2 regions of the Variovorax xiamenensis genome follow, and region 1 is predicted to be linked to the other one. Evidence: riboswitches for the same ligand, from Rfam matches in the RefSeq annotation. Region 1 holds a riboswitch; the other holds the start of a gene.
The links. A riboswitch is a leader RNA that binds a small molecule or an ion and turns the genes downstream of it on or off. The one in region 1 is predicted to bind manganese.
Positions count from the first base shown of each region.

Region 2: another riboswitch for manganese. It lies ahead of SFB74_RS33175 (TMEM165/GDT1 family protein); the one in region 1 lies ahead of SFB74_RS02710 (sodium:calcium antiporter).

Region 1 covers NZ_CP139038.1:621,018-627,196, forward strand. The annotation lists gene SFB74_RS02695 (GntP family permease) at 1-217, shown strand, start outside; gene gntK (gluconokinase) at 229-1,788, shown strand; gene SFB74_RS02705 (helix-turn-helix domain-containing protein) at 1,853-2,854, shown strand; gene SFB74_RS02710 (sodium:calcium antiporter) at 2,894-3,898, opposite strand; yybP-ykoY riboswitch at 3,917-4,118, opposite strand; gene SFB74_RS02715 (GFA family protein) at 4,179-4,589, opposite strand; gene SFB74_RS02720 (YebC/PmpR family DNA-binding transcriptional regulator) at 4,592-5,305, opposite strand; gene SFB74_RS02725 (M14 family zinc carboxypeptidase) at 5,411-6,179, shown strand, end outside.
Region 2 covers NZ_CP139038.1:7,187,462-7,193,640, forward strand. The annotation lists gene metX (homoserine O-succinyltransferase MetX) at 1-900, opposite strand, end outside; gene SFB74_RS33175 (TMEM165/GDT1 family protein) at 1,077-1,640, opposite strand; yybP-ykoY riboswitch at 1,649-1,835, opposite strand; gene SFB74_RS33180 (RNA recognition motif domain-containing protein) at 2,108-2,638, shown strand; gene SFB74_RS33185 (SDR family oxidoreductase) at 2,751-3,536, opposite strand; gene lptC (LPS export ABC transporter periplasmic protein LptC) at 3,551-4,213, opposite strand; gene SFB74_RS33195 (KdsC family phosphatase) at 4,210-4,758, opposite strand; gene SFB74_RS33200 (KpsF/GutQ family sugar-phosphate isomerase) at 4,758-5,759, opposite strand; gene SFB74_RS33205 (monovalent cation:proton antiporter-2 (CPA2) family protein) at 5,908-6,179, shown strand, end outside.

The DNA of each region.
Region 1 (6,179 bases):
GGCGACCATGGTGCCGGGCGTGAACCGCGAACTGCTGGTGCTGGCCACCGGCGCAGGCTCGCTGATTCTTTCGCACGTCAACGACGCGGGCTTCTGGCTGGTGAAGCAGTACTTCAACATGACGGTGGCAGAGACCTTCAAGACCTGGACCGTGATGGAAACGCTGATCTCGGTCGTGGCCATCGTCTTCATCATGCTGCTGAGCATGGTCGTCTGAGGAAACGAGCCATGGGCCGCATCGTCATCGGCGTCGACATCGGAACCACCAGCACGAAGGCCGTGGCCTTCACGCCCGCCGGGCGCGTGCTGGCGCACGACACGATCGAATACCCGCTGCTGCAGCCCGAGGCCGCGGCCGCCGAGCAGGACCCGGAGCAGATCTTCCGCGCGGTGCTCGCGGCCATCGCCAGCTGCGTGAAGCAGTGCAAGGCCGCGCCTGCCGACGTGCTCGCGGTGTCCTTCAGCGCGGCGATGCACAGCCTGATCCTGGTCGACGACGCGGGCGCGCCGCTCACCAACAGCATCACCTGGGCCGACCACCGCGCCTCGGCCTGGGCTACCCGCATCCGCGACGAGTGGGACGGCCTCGCGATCTACCGCCGCACCGGCACGCCGATCCATCCGATGTCGCCGCTGGCCAAGCTGGTGTGGCTGCGCCACGAGCGCCCCGAACTCTTCGCGCGCGCAGCGCGCTTCGTCGGCATCAAGGAGTACGTGTTCTTCAGGCTCTTCGGCCAGTGGCAGGTCGACCACTCGATCGCCTCGGCCACGGGGCTCTTCGACATCGTGCGGCTCGACTGGGACGAAGCGGCGCTCGCGCTCGCCGGCGTGAGCGCCGGGCAGCTCTCGAACCCGGTGCCGACCACATGGCACGTCGAAGGCCTCGCGGCCGACGTGGCCGCGCAACTGGGCCTGTCGCGCGACACGCCTTTCGTGATCGGCGCCAACGACGGCGTGCTTTCCAACCTCGGCGTGAACGCGATGGCGCCCGGCGAGGTGGCCGTGACCATCGGCACCAGCGGCGCGATGCGCACCGTGGTCGACCATCCCATGACCGACCCCGAGGGCCGCACCTTCTGCTACGCGCTCGCCGAGCGGCGCTGGGTGGTGGGCGGTCCGGTGAACAACGGCGGCATCATCCTGCGCTGGGTGCGCGACGAGTTCGCCTCGGCCGAGGCCGAGACTGCCAAGCGCCTTGGCATCGACACCTACGAGGTGCTCACGCGCATCGCCGAGCGCGTGTCGGCCGGCTCCGAAGGGCTGGTGTTCCACCCCTTCCTCACCGGCGAGCGCGCACCCTACTGGAACGCCGACCTGCGCGGCTCCTTCTTCGGGCTGGGCATCCACCACCGCAAGGAGCACATGATCCGCGCGGTGCTCGAGGGCGTGATCTTCAACCTGCACAGCATCCTGCCGGCGGTCGAGTCGATCGCAGGGCGCAGTGCCCGCATCAAGGCCACCGGCGGCTTCGCGCGCTCGGGCATGTGGCGCCAGATGATGGCCGACGTGTTCGATCGCGAGGTGGTCGTGCCCGAGAGCTTCGAGAGTTCGTGCCTCGGCGCCGCGGTGCTCGGGCTCTATGCGCTGGGCCACGTCGATTCGCTCGACGCGGTCGCGGGCATGGTCGGCGCCACCCATCGCCACACGCCCAACGCCAAGAACGCCGCGCTCTACCGGCAACTGCTGCCGGTGTACCTCTCGCTGCCGCGCAAGCTCGGCGAGGAATACAGGCTGCTCGCTGCGTTCCAGCAGCAGACGGCCGTGCCACCGCCGGCGCGGCGAAGCTGACGGCCCGCGGGTCGTCGTTGTCCATCGGAGATTTGCTGGAGGAAAACCGGTCTTGCTGAACACGATGACACCCGCTTCCGTCCCTCGCGCGCATCCGCATGCGAAAGCCGCACGGCCTGCGTCGCCGCTGCAGAGGCACGGCTCGCGCGGCATGGAGGCGATCGCATGGCGCATGCCGGCGTCCCCGACGCCAGCCCGCGCGGGGGAAACGAGCGACATCTCCGCCACGGTCCGATGCGAGCCGGCCACCGCACCTGCGGCCCATGCGAGCACGACGCAATGCCTGCACGATCACGAGCTGCACCTGATCGGCACCACGCCCGCGCGCCTGCGCATCGGCAGCGGCGCGGACGAAGAGACGCACAGCTTCGCGCCCGGCACCGTCGTGCTTCTCGGCCCCCGGCTGCCGCGCAGCCTCGCTTTCGAGCATCGCATGCAGCTGGGCAGCGATGGCGGACTGGTGCTTCGCTTCAGCGACGAGCCTCTGAGGCGCGGCATGGCGCTCTTTCCCGAACTCGCCGACGCAGGGCCGCTCTTGGCCCGTGCGCGGCTGGGCGTGCAGTTCGTCGGACTGGAGGCGGGCACGCTCGCGCGCCTGCGCCGCATCGAAGCGCTGCGCGGGCTCGCACGCTTTGCAGAATTCGCCGCGCTGCTGGACGAGCTCGCGCAGTGGAGCGACTACCGCGTGCTCTCCGGCGTTGCCCTGGCCGGCGAAGGCCTCGGCGACGACGCCCGCGCCTTGCGCATGCACAAGGCGATCGACCACATCCGCGACAACTACGCCGAAGACCTGTCGCTGGCCGAAGTGGGCGCCATCGTGGGCATGCGCGAGAACGCCTTTTCGCGCAGCTTCCGCCGCAGCACCGGGCAGACCTTCACCGACTTCGTGATCGGCCTGCGCGTGGCCAGGGCCTGCCGGCTGCTGGCATCGACGCGCCAGCATGTGAGCAGCATCTGCTACGAGGTGGGCTTCAACAACGTCTCGAACTTCAACCGGCACTTCCGGCGGATCGAGGGGATGACGCCAGGCGAGTTTCGCGCGCGCCATCCGGGAGCCGCCGGCTGAAGCGCCGCGCGGTGCTCGCGGGAGCCTTCGACCAGGGGCTCACCGGAAGTACCAGACGACGTAGCCCACGAACACCAGGTACAGCGGGCCGGCGCAGACCAGCAGGCGGCTGTCCATGACGCCTTTGCGGAAAACCGACCACAGGAAGGCAACGGCCAGCATCGTGACCAGCGCGGCCACCATCAGCGGGCCGTCGAACAGCCACGGCGTGAAGAAGAGGCCCAGCGCGCTCGGGATCGTCGCCTGGATCATCATCGCGCCGGAAATGTTGGCCAGCGCCAGCCGCTCCTTGCCCTGGCGGACCCAGATCAGCGCGTTCATCACTTCCGGAAGCTCCGTGGCCACCGGGCTCAGCAGCAGCGCCACCATGTGCGCCGGCATGCCGAAGGCGGTGCCCAGCGATTCGAGCTGCATGACGAAGATGTGCGAGGCGAATGCGACCACGCCCAGCGCGGCCGCCGTCTGCAGCACGACCCAGGACATGGCCGGGCTGGTGTCCCGGGGCCTGATCTTCAGCGGCTCGAAGCCCGCCGGGCCTTCGCTGGGGCCGCCCCGGAGTTCGCGCCAGACGTAGATTGCGTAGGCCAGCAGGAACAGCACGCCGAGCCACGGCTTGACGGCGAAGACGAGGAGGCCGAGGCCGGCCTTGACCACGAAGATCGCCATGAACCAGGCCTGGTCCCGGCCCAGCCTCTTCTGGTCGACCTCCACCACGTGCCCGCGACCCGCGCCACCCGGCTTGCGGCGATTGGCGAGCAGCGCGGCTCCCACCACGGCATACGCGAGGGTCGCGAGCACCAGCGGGCCACCCAGCGCCGCGCCCACGCCGATGTCCTTTTGCGCGGGCGTGCTTCCCATCACCACCGCGGTGAAGGTGACGGCGCTTTCGGGCAATGCCGTGCCGAATGCGGCAAGCACGGTGCCGGTGGCGGTGGCACTGAGATTCAGCCGGTGGCCGAGCCACTCGACGCCGTTGACGAAGTATTCGCAGGCGAAGTAGATCGCTGCCGCGGACAGGACGAACAGAGCTGCTGTGAGGAACATGGACGTGGGGCGCCGGACAAGCAATGAACCGATGGCACAGCAGCGTGGCTCGTCCGGCTGACGGAACACGCTGTGGCCAAAGGTCTCGCTGGTCGGTCCGGAAGCCAGGCTGAAGCTGGTCCGGATCGCTGCCCACGCCATGGGATTCGTCGAATCCCAAGAATGTTGACGTGAGCTCCTTTCGCGAACGAAAGGCTGGCTACTCCCCAATGACAGGAGCCGCGATTCTCCCAGACGTCGCGGCGAAAGAAAAGCAGAAAGCGGCCGGTGGGTGCGCCGCTCAGGCTTGCGCCGGGGGCGCAGGCACGTGCGCCTCGTGCTGCGGCAGGTCGTCCGTGATCGTGAACCACGGCGCCTTCGAGCCCACGAAGATGTGCGCGCTCGGGCGGATGGAGGGCGCATCGACCAGCGTGCCCAGCGTGACGTGCACGAACTGCCCGTCGCGCACCACCGAGCAAAGCAGCGAGCCGCACTTCGCGCAGTGCAGGTCGCCCGCGTCGGGCTTGCCGTAGATCGTGAGTCCGTCCCCTCCCTGCGTGATGGCGAACTTGCCGCGCTCGATGCCCGCGAAGGGCTTGAAGGCAGAGCCGGTCGCGCGCCGGCAGTCCGCGCAGTGGCAGTTCAGCGAGTAGCCGAATTCATCCGCCACCTCGTAGTGAACGGCGCCGCACAGGCACCTGCCGGCAAGCATGCTCAACCCGCGAGGCTCACGAACACGTTCTGCACGTCGTCGTTCGCGTCGATGGCAGCGAGGAAGCTCTCGACTTCTTCCAGCGCCTCGGCGCTCAGGCTCGCCGGATCGACGGGGTTCTTCGGCTTGTAGCCCAGCTTGGCCGACAGCACGGTGAAGCCCTGCGCCGGCAGGGCGCGGCTCACGAGGTCGAGGTCGGTGGGGTCGGTGAGGAAGACGGCGGGGTGGTCTTCGCCGGCCGGCTCGAAGTCTTGCGCGCCGGCCTCGATGGCGGCCACTTCGGGGTCTGCGTCGGGCTTCGCGGGTTCGGCCTCGATCATGCCGACGTGGTCGAAGTCCCACGACACCGAGCCCGAGGTGCCCAGCTGGCCCTTGCGGAACAGTACGCGCATTTCAGGCGCGGTGCGATTCACGTTGTCGGTGAGGCATTCGACCATCACGGCCACGCGATGCGGTGCGAAGCCTTCGTAGATCACGTGTTCGTAGTGCACGGCCTCGCCCGTGAGGCCCGCGCCCTTCTTGATGGCGCGGTCGAGCGTGTCCTTGGGCATCGAGACCTTGCGGGCCTGTTCCACCACCAGCCGCAGGCGCGCGTTGGAGGCCGGGTCGGCGCCGTTGCGCGCGGCCACCACGATTTCCTTGACGAGCTTGCCGAACAGCCGGCCCTTGGCGTTGGCCGCGATGTCCTTGTGTTTGGCTTTCCATTGGGCGCCCATATGCGTTTCCTTGAATGAATATGTATTGCTTGCGGCCTTGTCTGGCTCTTTTGAAGAAAGAAGGGCTGGATGACCGGGAGGGGCGACTACTGTAGCCTTCTTCCCATGACCGCTCCACAAGACACTTCCTACGTCACGCCGTTCGAAGCCGGCAACGGCAACCAGACCGCCACCTGGGCCGAATGCATCGCCTTCTACGAGCGGCTGGCCAGAGACTTCCCCGGCGTGCTGCGCTGGGGCGAGATCGGGGTCTCGGACACCGGCGTTCCCCTTCACGCCGGCGTGGTCACTTCGGACGGCGTGTTCGACCGCGAGACGCTCGCGCGGCAGGGGCGTCCGGTGTTCTTCAACAACAACGGCATCCATCCCGGCGAGCCCGAGGGCATCGACACCTGCATGGCGCTGGTGCGCGACTTCTGCACGCAGCCCGAGAAGCTGGCCGCGCTGGGCCGCACGGTGTTCCTCTTCATCCCGGTCTACAACGTGGACGGCTGCATCGACCGGCAGAACACCTCGCGCGTGAACCAGCTCGGCCCCGAGTCCTTCGGCTTCCGCGGCAACGGGAAGCACCTGGACCTGAACCGCGACTTCATCAAGTGCGACAGCCTCGCGGCGCAGGTCTTCAACCGCTTCTTCACCGCGTGGGACCCGGACGTGATGGTCGACACCCACACCTCCAACGGCGCCGACTACAGCTACACCATGACGCTGATCCCGACCCAGCCCGACAAGCTGGGCGGCGGGCTGGGTGCCTTCCTGCGCGAGAGCATGCTGCCCGCGATCTACGGCGGCATGTCGCAACGCGGCTGGCCCACCTGCCCGTACATGAACCTGCTGGCCGAGACGCCCGACGACGGCATCGAGGACTTCCTCG
Region 2 (6,179 bases), 640 kb from region 1:
GGGGTCGAAGTAGTCGAGCGCGCGGGTGATCAGCAGGTAGGTGTTGGCGTCGAAGTATTCGCTGAACTTGTCGCCCTGGTAGCGCAGGTAGCTCTCGATCTGGAACTCGACGTCCTGCGTGGAGTAGCGGTAGTCGGCGCCTGCCACCTCGCCCTCGACGGCGCTGCGCAGGATGCGGCCGAACTTGGCGTTCATCACATCGTCGCTGAGGTAGGTGATGTGGCCGATCATCCGCGCGATGCGCAGGCCGCGCTTGGGCACCACGCCGTGCTCGTAGAAGTGGCCGCCGTGGAAGTCGGGGTCGGTCACGATGGCGCGGCGCGCCACCTCGTTGAAGGCGATGTTCTCGGCCGTGAGGTTGGGGGCGCTGGCCACGACCACGGCGTGGCGCACGCGCTCGGGGTACTGCAGCGTCCACGAAAGGGCCTGCATGCCGCCGAGGCTGCCGCCCATGACGGCGGCGAGCGTCTGGATGCCGAGGGCGTCGAGCAAGGCTGCCTGGGCGTCGACCCAGTCTTCGACGGTGACCACCGGGAAGTCGGCGCCGTAGACACGGCCGGTGGCGGGGTTGACGTGCATCGGGCCGGTCGAGCCGAAGCAGGAGCCGAGATTGTTGACACCGATGACGAAGAAGCGGTCGGTGTCGACCGGCTTGCCCGGGCCCACCATGTTGTCCCACCAGCCCTCGGAGCGGGCCTGGCCCTGGTAGACGCCCGCGACGTGGTGCGAAGCGTTGAGCGCATGGCACACGAGCACGGCGTTGCTGCGCTCGGCGTTCAGGGTGCCGTAGGTTTCGTAGGCGAGCGTGTAGTCGCTGATCGATGCGCCGCTGCGCAGGGCCAGCGGGCCTGCGAACTGCATCGACTGCGGAGTGACGACCAGAGGTGGCGACGAAGACATGAATGAAAAAACCCGGCCTCGCCAAAAACGAGCCGGGTCTGCCGCGCCTGTCTTTAGCTGAATTTATAGAGCGCCCGCAAGCTGAAGCAAATCGGCGCAGGGCAAGTATATCCCCCAGGCTTCGCGCACTGCGTGCCGCTTCGCCAACCCCCTTGGAAAGGGGGCCGGGTTTGCTTTTATATGCCGACGATCATGAGGACGCCGAGCACCAGGAAGATCGCTGCGGAGACGCCGTGCACGAGCTTGATCGGCACGCGCCGCACGATCTTCTCGCCGAGCCACACCACCGGCGCGTTGGCCAGCATCATGCCCAGCGTGGTGCCCACGACCACCCAGAAGTAGTCGTGCGTGAAGCGGGCTGCAAGCATGACGGTGGCGATCTGGGTCTTGTCGCCCATCTCGGCGAGGAAGAAGGCGATCACCGTGGTGCCGAAGACGCCGAACTTCGATGTGCCGGGGGCATCGTCGTCGTCCAGCTTGTCGGGGATGAGCATCCAGACGGCCATGGCGATGAACGAGCCGCCCAATATCCACCGCAGCACCTCGGGCCCGAGCCAGCGCGTGAGGTAGTTGCCGACGGCGCCCGCCAGGGCATGGTTGATGACTGTGGCGGCGAAGATGCCGAGGACGATGGGCCAGGGTTTCCTGAAGCGGGCGGCGAGCAGGAGGGCCAGGAGCTGGGTCTTGTCGCCCATTTCCGCGAGCGCGACGACGCCCGTTGCTACGAGAAAAGCTTCCATGATGACGTGGGGTTCCTTGGGCCGAAGGACGCAATTGACCGTGCAACACCTTCGGCCATATTCCCGAAGTTGCACGGTCAAAGGTCTCGCCAGGTGTGTTCACTGCACGCGCCATATCCTGGTGGGACAGGACAAGTCTGTTGACGCGGGCCCTTCTCGCAGATCGGAAGGCGGCTACTCCCCAATGACGGGCGGAATTCTACATGCAGACGCGGATGTAGGGCGAAGGACCTCGCCCGATCATGCAAGTAGGCACTAGCTTTCGGATAGTTTTGACAGGTGCTACCTCAAGAAGCAATTTCCCGCTTGCAATTCGGATATTTCACCCATAATGCACGAGCCTCCCTCTTCAATTTGGTCGGGGGGCAGTTCGGTGATCGGTCAGTTTCGCGCGACTCGACGCTCTCGTTTGAGTGATGCTTTCGGGACTCCATCGCTTTTCTTGATGTGTTTATAGGAGTCCCTTGATGGGCAACAAACTGTACGTCGGCAACCTGCCTTACTCGGTGCGCGACGGAGATCTCGAACAAGCCTTCGGGCAGTTCGGCGCAGTGACCAGCGCCAAGGTCATGATGGAACGTGACACCGGCCGCTCGAAGGGCTTCGGCTTCGTCGAGATGGGCAGTGACGCGGAAGCACAGGCCGCAATCAACGGCATGAACGGCCAGCCCCTGGGCGGCCGCAGCGTCGTCGTCAACGAAGCACGTCCGATGGAAGCTCGTCCCCCGCGCAGCGGTGGTGGCGGCTACGGCGGCGGCGGTGGTGGTTATGGCGGCGGTGGTGGCGGTGGCTACGGCGGCGGCGGTGGTGGCGGCTACGGTGGTGGCGGTCGCTCCGGCGGTGGTGGCGGCTACGGCGGCGGTGGCCGCAGTGGTGGTGGCGGCGGTGGTGGCGATGGTGGTTTCCGCAGCCCCTACGGCGCCGGCCCCCGTGGCGGCGGCGGTGGCCGCTCTGGCGGTGGCGGCGGTGGTTACGGCGGCGGCAACAGCGGCTACTGAACCCTGCGACACTCCGAAGCACACTCAGACAGACAAAAGGCTCCCTCGGGAGCCTTTTTCTTTTGTCGATCCGCGATCGGTCCGATCGGGCCCGGATCGATCTTCAGTCAGATCAGGCTTCGCCGCTTCGCTTCTTGCGCTCGCGCCCCTGCACCGCGCGGTCGAGCACGGCGTTCGGCAGCATGCGCATGATCTTGGCGACCACGCCCATCTGCCAGGGAATCACGCGGTAGCTGGTGCCGGCCTCGATGGCGCGCAGCGCCTGCGCCGCGAAATCTTCCGCCTTCATGAGAAAGGGCATGCCGTAGCGGTTGCCCTGCGTGAGCGGCGTGTCGATGTAGCCCGGGCACAGCGTGACGACCTTGACGCCGCTGTTGTGCAGTTCGCCGCGCAGGCTCTCGCAGTACGCCACCACGCCCGCCTTGCTCGCGCAGTAGGCGCCGTGCCCCGGCAGCCCACGGATGGAAGCCACGCTGCCGATGCCCACCAGCCGCCCGCTGCCGCGCTGGACCATCGCCCGCACGAAGGGATGGAAAGTGGCCATCAGGCCCACGTTGTTGGTCGCGAAAGTACGCGCCATCACGTCGATGTCCTCGCGCTCCGCCGTGTCGATGCCCATGCTGATTCCGGCATTGGCGATCACCACGTCGGGCAGCCCCTGCTGCTCGATGCAGGCCTTGCCGGCGGCGACGATGCTGTCGGTCTGCGCCACGTCGGCGCCATAGACGCGGTAGCGGTCCGCGCTCAATTGGCGGGCGTTCGCCCACGATTCGATTTCCCCCGTTCGCCGCGCGACCAGCGCCAGCCGGTAGCCCGCGTCGTAGAAGCTCGCGGCCAGCGCCTGGCCGATGCCGCTGGAGGCGCCGGTGATGAAGACGAGCGGGGAGCCGTTGGCCATGAGAAAAATCGTCCTCAGCGCTTCTTTGCGGGAGCGGGTGCTGCCGCGGCCGCCGACGGAATCAGCACGCCGCGCACCCGGCCGTTGAGGTTGGCCACGCCGCTCAGGTTGTCGTAGTCGAGCGTGTCGCCGGTGAACTGGTCGGTGCCGCGGATGAGCGTGACCGGCTTGTTCGACGTGACGCGCTCGGTGTCGACATAGGCGTGCAGGAAGTCGCCGCGGAACTCGAGGCGCGGCGTGGGCTTGCCGTTCGGCCCCACCGACGGGTCGCGGATGACGATGGCATTGCCGAACAGCTGGAGCTCGCTGCCGTCGGAATTCGACAGGCCCCGATCGGCCGTCGCGCGCGTCACCAGCCCCTCGGGCGACACCGAGCGCATGCGCACCTTGTCGACCTCGATGGTGTCTGTATCGGGATAGTGCCTGCCCTCGGTGCCGTGCAGCTCGCTGCGCAGGTCCCCGTTGGGCAGGAAGTTCTTGATGACGAAATCCCGCATGAAGTAGTCGGGCTCGTGCGTCGGCGCGACCTTGGGGGTGGGCTCCAGCAGCTTGGGCGCGTTTCGCACCAGCCAGTAGGTGCCGAGCGCGACGGCGGCCGTCAGGATGATCGGCAGGTAGATCGTGGCGCGGTCGAGGACGTCGCGCACCATGCCCAATGCGCGTTTCGCGGTGCTCATGCGCTCGGCCCCCGGGCGGCGTCGAGCATGACGCGGTACTGGCCGCAGGCCGTGAGCAGCAGGTCGCAGAACTCGCGCGCCGCGCCCTCGCCCCCGCGTGCCTGGGTGACGTAGCGCGCGATGCCTCGCACTTCCGCGTGGGCATTGGCCGGCGCCGCCGGAAAGCCCACGCGCAGTAGCACCGGCAGGTCGGGCCAGTCGTCGCCGATGGCGGCGGCCTGCGCCCACGTGAAGCCGAGCTGGTCGAGCATGGCCTGCGCGGCCGGCAGCTTGTCCTCGGTGCCGTAGCGCACGTGCTCGATGCCCAGCGCCTCCAGCCGCACGCGCAGCGGCTTGGAATCCCGCCCCGTGATCACGGCCGGCACGATGCCCGCCTTGCGCAGCAGCTTCAGGCCGTAGCCGTCGAGGATGCTGAAGCGCTTGAGCGTTTCGCCGTGCTCGGTGAAGTACACGCCGCCGTCGGTCAGCACGCCGTCGATGTCGAAGAAAACGATGCGCACGTCCTGCGCGGCGAGCAATGTCTCGGCCTGGAACTCGAGCGGCATCAGATGACCTTCGCGCGCATCAGGTCGTTGGTGTTGATCGCGCCGACGACCACGCCTTCGCCGTCGATCACGAACAGGCGGGTGATGCCGCACTGCTCCATGAGCTCGGCCGCCTCCACCGCCAGCGCATCGACGCGGATGGTGCGCGGATTGCGGTGCATGACGTCGACCGCCTTGGGGCTGCGCAGGTCGGCGCCGGCCTCGATCAGCCGGCGCAGGTCGCCGTCGGTGAAGATGCCCGAGGCGCGGCCATCGGGCTCGACCACCGCGGCGGCGCCGAAGCCCTTGTTGCTCATGGCGCGCATCAGTTCGCTGATGCTGGCGTCGGGCGCCACGCGCGGAACGTCGTCGCCCGAGCGCATGACGTCGCTCACGTGGGTGAGCAGCTTGCGCCCGAGCGCGCCGCCCGGGTGCGAGCGCGCGAAGTCTTCCGAGCCGAAGCCGCGCGCGTCCAGCAGGGCCACGGCCAGCGCGTCGCCCATCGCCATCTGGGCGGTGGTGCTCGCGGTGGGGGCGAGGTTGAGAGGGCAGGCTTCCTTCGACACGCCGGCGTCGATCACGATGTCGGCATGGCGGGCCAGGGTGGATTCGGGGCGGCCGGTCATGGCGATCAGGGGCACGCCCTGGCGCTTGACGACCGGCAGGATGACGGTGAGCTCGTCGACCTCGCCGCTGTTGGAGATGGCGAGCACCAGGTCGACCGCCTTGATCATGCCGAGGTCGCCGTGGCTGGCCTCGGCCGGGTGCACGAACATCGCCGGCGTGCCGGTGGAGGCGAGGGTGGCGGCGATCTTGCGGCCGACGTGGCCGCTCTTGCCCATGCCCATCACGACCACGCGGCCGCGCACTTCGAGAATTTTGCGCACGGCCTCGACGAAGCTGGGGCCGACGCGGTTCTTCAAACCGGCGACGGCTTCGGCTTCGATGTCGAAGGTGAGGCGTGCCCGAGCCAGGATGGCTTCGGGGTCGACCACGGGGGCCGGGGCGGGACGGGAGCTCATCGCCGGATTTTACGGGCCAGAGGCTTGTCCCCGCGCCCGGCCCCTTGCGGCCCGGGCATACCCTGCAGGCGGTGCCCGGCGCTGCCCGGCGGCGCTCGGTGTCCTCCCGGACGCGCCGTGCACGGCTCTTGCTCTAGCATCGGCGCATATGTCTTCGTTCGATCTCACGCTGTTGTATTTGCTGGCCGCGGTGATCGGCGTGGTGGCGTGCCGCTCCCTCAAGCTGCCGCCGATGCTGGGCTACCTTTCGGCCGGCGTGCTGATCGGGCCGCACGCCTTCGCGCTGGCCCAGAACACCGAAGGCATCCAGCACCTCGGCGAGTTCGGCGTGGTGTTCCTCATGTTCGTGATCGGGCTGGAATTCAGCCTGCCCAAGCTGCGCGCGATGCGAAAGCACGTGTTCGGCCTCGGCCTGCTGCA